2 linked regions of the Rheinheimera salexigens genome follow. The protein of the gene in region 2 interacts with the protein of the main gene of each other region in a pairwise test. Links are inferred from orthologs where the notes say so. Each region holds a gene or a part of one and is shown on either strand. Other genes may lie near its edges. The genes, in order: def and BI198_RS06490.

Region 1 (3,124 bases), 1.2 Mb from region 2 along the record:
ATGCTCTATATCTGCTGCGGTTAACGCTGCGCTATAATCCTCAGCTGTAATTTTATTACTATTAACTCGTAACCAAAGCGGGGCTTTTTGTTGATTCGCCAGCAAAATATCTTGCCACTGCTCTGGATAAGCTTGTTGTAATTGGCTAATAATCCAACCGGGATGGTTAAACTGCACTGGGTCGGGCGCATCTTCGAAATCAAAAATGCCCGGATGACGTTGTACATTACGCAGTACCGCATTAATTAATTTAGTTAAAGACTGGCCTTTTAAAGAGCGGGCTGCCTCAACCGTTTCACTAATGGCAGCGTGATCAGGTATACGCATAAATTTAAGTTGGTAAATACCTACATACAACAAAAACTGCAGCGGCCTTAGCTGTTTAACTAAAGGCTTGGCCATTAACTGGCTGGTTGCGGATTCTAATTGCGGTAAATAGCGCATCACACCAAAACAAATTTCTTGCAGTAATGCTTTATCTAAATCGTTATCTAATTGTGCTTGAGCATGAGGTAGGGCATCAGACATAGATTGGCCACTATCGATAATGTCGAAACAACATTTGGCGGCGAGTACGCGCACATTTTGACTCATAACGATTTCTCAGAACTAGTAGACTCGATTATCATGCTTGGGACTAACCAATCAGCTCGGCCATTTAAAAAATCGGCAACTGCCATGGCTTTTTTACCAGGGGGTTGCAGTTGGCTAATATTCAGTACGCTGTGCTGACAAGCAATACGAATACCGTGCTTATCGGCAGACAGTATTTCACCAGGTACGGCATTAACTTCAAGTGCTTCGCTTGTAGCTTGCCACACTTTAACCGTGCCTTGGGCTAAGGTTATATAACTTACAGGCCAAGGATTAAAAGCGCGAATTTCTCGATCTAACTGCTGTGCGGTTTTACTAAAATCGAGTTCGGCTTCGTCTTTATGTAATTTATTGGCATAGGTGGCTAAATCGTTGCTTTGCACCACAGCATGCTGCTGTTGGTCAGCTAAATTATTTAAGGTTTCAAGTAGCGCAACTGGACCTAGCTCGGCAAGAGTGTTGTATAAAGAGGCACTAGTATCAGCGACATTTATCGGACAGCGACGAATGGCCAGCATATCACCAGTATCTAAGCCGGCGTCCATTTGCATAATGGTTACGCCAGTTTCAGTATCACCAGCCCAAATAGCTCGTTGAATAGGAGCAGCACCACGCCAGCGCGGCAATATAGAGCCGTGAACGTTTAAACAGCCAAATTTAGGCGCATCTAACACCGCTTGTGGCAAAATTAAGCCATAAGCGACGACGATCATAATATCGGCATTTAATGCTGCTAATTCAGCTTGCGCTTCGGCCGTTTTCAGAGATTTAGGTTGGTACACTGGTAACTGATGTTTTAGAGCGAGTTGCTTTACGGCACTAGGTTGCAGTTGTTGGCCTCGTCCTGCTGGGCGATCAGGCTGAGAGTAAACCGCGATCACTTGATATTGGCTAGCGATAAGCGCTTGTAAATGACGCGCAGCAAAATCCGGTGTACCGGCAAAAATAATTCGCAAAGATTGACTCACAGTATTTCCTGATTACAGCGCGTGGCGCTGCGCCATTTTGGCTTCTTTTTCTAATTTTTTTCGAATGCGGTCGCGTTTTAATGGCGATAAATAATCAATAAACAACTTACCCACTAAATGATCCAGCTCATGCTGCAAACAAATAGCCAGTAAGCCATCGGCATCAATAGTAAACCAATTACCATCCAAGCCTTGGGCCTTAACGGTAACTGTTTCGGCACGGTCAACCAGAGCGTAATTCTGCGGGACAGATAAACAGCCTTCTTCGTAGCTAGTTTCGCCATTTAACGCGCTAAGTTCTGGATTAATAAAAACCATAGCGGTATCTCTGTCTTCAGAAATATCAATAACGACAATGCGCAGATGCGCATCGACCTGAGTTGCGGCTAAACCGATACCATTCTCATCATACATAGTATCGATCATATCTTGCACTAGCTGTTTGATTTCACTAGTGATTTCGGTTACAGGCTTAGCGATAGTACGCAGCCGTTCGTCTGGATAATGTAAAACATTTAAAACTGCCATGGCACCTACAAAAATATGCTTTGTTTCAACGGTTGTGATATGTTTTAATTTTAGCCATTAATCCGCTGTATTAACAGCTTAGTGTGCAATAATTACAACTAAAATGAGCTCAAGGATGCAGGCATGCTGAAAAAAATTGCAATAATTTTTACTTTTATACTAATTAGTGGCTGTTTTGTAGCCCAAGCTGATGTATTAAAAATACGTGATGATGCACCACAGAACTACGTGGTGAAAAAAGGCGATACCTTGTGGGACATCTCAGCATTATATTTAAACGAACCTTGGTTATGGCCGCAATTGTGGCAAATGAACCCACAAATTGATAACCCGCATCTTATTTATCCTGGTGATACGTTAACCCTAACCTATGACGCTCAAGGCCGTCCGCGCTTAATCGTCAATGAAAATGTTAAACGATTATCGCCCACCAGCCGTAAAACCCTCAAGGGTGATAGCGCTATTAGTACCTTACCGCTAAGTATGATCCGACCTTATTTAACCTTTGAACAAGCATTATCTGAAGAGAGAATTGACGCGCTTCCTTATATATTAGGTTCAAACGCTAACGTAAAAACTCAGTCAATAATCATATTATCTATGTTAAAGGCGTACTTGATGCAGGTGCCTCTTACGGCGTGTACCGTAAAGGTAAAGCTTATGTTGATCCAGAAACAGACACCATTTTAGGGTATGAAACTAAGCTAGTCGCTACCGCTCGGGCATTTCGTACCGGTCGTGCTGCCACTGAAGATACACCAACTGAAGCCGCTTCGTTAAATGTATTAAGTGTTAAACGCGAAATTAAGCAAGGCGATAAAGTGATGCCTGCGCTTGAAGGTCAATCATTACCCGCCTTTTTTACTATGACCAAACCGAGCTTTGATATTGATGGTTTAATTATTGATACTACTTCAGACTTACGCGAGTTTTCTAAGTGGGATATCGTGGTACTAAACCGCGGCGCGTTACAAGATTTAGCACCTGGCCATATGTTAGGTATTTATCGCAACTCTCCACTAGTGATTGATGCC
Region 2 (3,108 bases):
CGCTGTTTGATGGTCGAAATGCTTGTGCCCAGCAGTTAGCAGATGCCGATGTGTTATTAGTACGCTCGGTCACTAACGTTAATCAGACTTTATTACAGGCAAATTCAACATTAAGTTTTGTTGGCACAGCTACGATAGGCTTAGATCATATTGATCAGGCGTATTTAGACCAGCGGCAAATTCCTTTTGTAAACGCTCCAGGCTGTAATGCACAGTCGGTGGTGGAATATGTGCTTAGTAGCTTATGGTATTTAGCTCAGCGCTATCAGTGGCAATTGAGCGCTAAAACTATTGCTGTTGTTGGGGTTGGCAATATTGGCAGCCGATTAGCCAAGGCGTTAACGATATTGGGTGCTAAAGTGTTGCTGTGCGACCCGATAAGGCAGCAGCATGAGCCTGATTTTCCACATACTGATTTTTCTACTGTATGTCGAGAAGCGGATATTATTAGCTTTCATACCCCTTTACAGTCAGAAGGTGAGTTTGCCACTGAACATTTATTAAATGCACAGACCCTGGCACAGTTAAAGCCAGACTGCGCCATTATTAATGCTGCCCGAGGTGGTATTATTGATAATAAGGCATTGTTAGCCGAAGCTGAAAGCTTAGCGAAATTAGGCAAAAAACGGCCACTAGTGTTAGATGTTTGGGAGCATGAGCCAACTATTTTAATGCCATTATTGGCTTTTGCGGATATTGCTACGGCGCATATCGCTGGCCATAGCATTGAAGGTAAGGCTCGCGGCACCGAAATGCTTTATCAATCATTGTGTCAGCAGCTCAATATTGCGCCTAAATATCAGCTAAGCCAGTTTTTAGCCACTCCAGCAGTTGAAAAAGTGCAAATAAATCCAAATTTCGGGCTTCCAGATGTCCAAAGTTTAGCGAGACTGTTATATGATGTAGCGCGTGATGATGCTATTTTTCGTTATACGCTAAACAATAAAGGCTTTGATTGGATCCGCAAGACGTATCCAGCCCGGCGTGAATTTAGCTCGTTACAGCTTAGTGGTACTGCGGTGCCAAATTGGCTACTGCAATTAGGTTTTAGCCTGGAACAATAACAAAGAGGAACAGTCATGGCGTCGCAATTTAATGTTGCTGTTTTAGGTGCAACAGGGTTAGTAGGAAAACTCATTATTGAGTTATTAGAAGAGCGCGGTTTCCCAGTGGATACTTTATATCCGCTAGCCAGCAGTCGTTCAGCCGGCGGCACTATAACCTTTAAAGGTAAGATTATTAAGGTGCTAGATGCTGAGCATTTTGATTGGTCGCAAGCTCATATCGGTTTCTTTTCAGCAGGTGGCAGTGTTTCGGCTCACTTTGCACCAATCGCCGCTGAGGCTGGTTGTGTGGTGATTGATAACACCTCCCATTATCGCTATGAGCCTGATATTCCGTTAGTGGTGCCAGAAGTTAACCCGCAAGCGTTAGCTGATTATCGCAACCGCAATATTATTGCCAACCCTAATTGCTCGACTATCCAAATGTTAGTGGCGTTAAAGCCTATTTATGATGCGGTAGGTATTAGCCGAGTTAATGTGGCAACGTATCAATCTGTCAGTGGTGCGGGTCAAGAAGCGGTTGAAGCCTTAGCGCAAGAAACAGCCCAGCTAATGAATGGCCGGCCAATTGACAAAGAAGGTAAATTTGCGCGGCAAATTGCCTTTAACGTTATCCCGCAAATCGATGTGTTTATGGATAATGGCTACACTAAAGAAGAAATGAAAATGCATTGGGAGACGCAAAAAATATTTGCTGATGACCATATTGCCGTTAATGCAACAGCAGTACGAGTACCAGTTTTTTATGGTCATGCTGAAGCGGTGCATATTGAAACCCGTATGCCTATTAGTGTTGATGAAGTAAAAGCCTTATTAGCTAATAGTCCTGGTGTGGTGTTAGTGGAAAACAATGAAGAATTTCCCACTCAAGTGTGTTCTGGCACTGGCCAAGATCAAGTCTATGTTGGTCGAGTTCGCCAAGATTTATCGCATGAAAATGGCATTAACTTATGGGTAGTAGCAGACAACGTGCGCAAAGGTGCTGCGACTAACAGTATCCAAATTGCTGAATTGTTAATAAGTGAATATCTATAAATGATTGCATCAGAGCGATATTATTCGCTAAGCGAAGACAATTAATTGATATCTAAATTAGCTCCTGATGGGGCTAATTTTTTTTGCAGGTTTTAATTTGTGGCAGCTTTGTAGCAAGCTTGTTATCTTAATCCCAGTTTTACTATTATAAATATAGATTTTAATTCTGTTTTTTTTAATTAATGCAAAAAGTTGGAGCATAAATTGCTTGGCTTTTATCTGTTTAGGTTGTATTACAGTTATTTGCTCTATATTTAGGTATAGAAAGTTGCCAGAGTTGGCTAGGGGATATCAATGCCGGTGTTATTCGTTGTACTTTTTGCTCTGCTTGTCAATTTTTCGTCACCCTTGTTGGCGCAAGAAAATTCGTCATCGTTGCTGGCGCAAGAAAACTCTTTACCCTTGCTGGCGCAAGAAAATAATGTCCAGATCCGTGGCCCGCGTAGTACTGATACGTTAGCGCAGCAAACAACGATAGGCCCGCTACGTGCTAATGATACTTTATGGCGAGTTGCCGAGCGATTAAAACCCAGTGCTAATGTTAGTTTATATCAAGTTATGTATGCGCTGTATCAAAAAAATCCCGATGCGTTTTTAGATAATAATTTAAATCATTTAAAACCTAATGCGATATTAAATGTACCTACGCTGCGCGAAGTACAACAAGTCGATATTAATATTGCCAAACAAAAATCTGAGCAAGATGATAGGGCATGGAGCCAGCGGCAGCAAGCCGCTAAGGCCGCAACCGACGCCGCTAACATAGCGAAACAGCAACAGTCAGTAACGACTGCGCAAGCCCCCGCGCAATGGCAGCAAGAAATGCAACAAGTTGCCCAGCAGCAACGTAATGAACTAACTGAAATGCGTAACGAGTTTCATAACTCATTGCAGCAGGTACAAGGCTTAGTGGCTGAAAATCAGCAATTGAAAACCAGTTTAACCAGCATTGAAACAGAATTAGAGAACTTAAAAAATCAACTAAGCCAAGACAGCGAATTACAACAAC

Evidence for each region.
Region 1: the proteins of BI198_RS06490 (region 2) and def interact in binary tests that used the Escherichia coli proteins (3 or more experiments, as listed by UniProt). The link is inferred for Rheinheimera salexigens from one-to-one orthologs.

The regions. Positions count from the first base shown.
Region 1 is NZ_MKEK01000001.1:193,444-196,567, reverse strand. The notes cover bases 333-3,124. They hold def (peptide deformylase), read right to left. Parts: upstream 2,091-3,124; coding sequence 1,575-2,090; downstream 333-1,574. Other genes in these bases: BI198_RS16170 (hypothetical protein), read left to right, coding at 2,729-3,124; BI198_RS16175 (LysM peptidoglycan-binding domain-containing protein), read left to right, coding at 2,214-2,780; fmt (methionyl-tRNA formyltransferase), read right to left, coding at 591-1,562; rsmB (16S rRNA (cytosine(967)-C(5))-methyltransferase RsmB), read right to left, coding at 333-594. Outside these bases: more of rsmB, read right to left, coding at 1-332. UniProt on the Escherichia coli protein: Removes the formyl group from the N-terminal Met of newly synthesized proteins. Requires at least a dipeptide for an efficient rate of reaction. N-terminal L-methionine is a prerequisite for activity but the enzyme has broad specificity at other positions.
Region 2 is NZ_MKEK01000001.1:1,409,848-1,412,955, forward strand. The notes cover bases 314-3,089. They hold BI198_RS06490 (aspartate-semialdehyde dehydrogenase), read left to right. Parts: upstream 314-1,079; coding sequence 1,080-2,099; downstream 2,100-3,089. Other genes in these bases: BI198_RS06485 (4-phosphoerythronate dehydrogenase), read left to right, coding at 314-1,064; BI198_RS06495 (FimV/HubP family polar landmark protein), read left to right, coding at 2,394-3,089. In the rest of the region: more of BI198_RS06485, read left to right, coding at 1-313; more of BI198_RS06495, read left to right, coding at 3,090-3,108.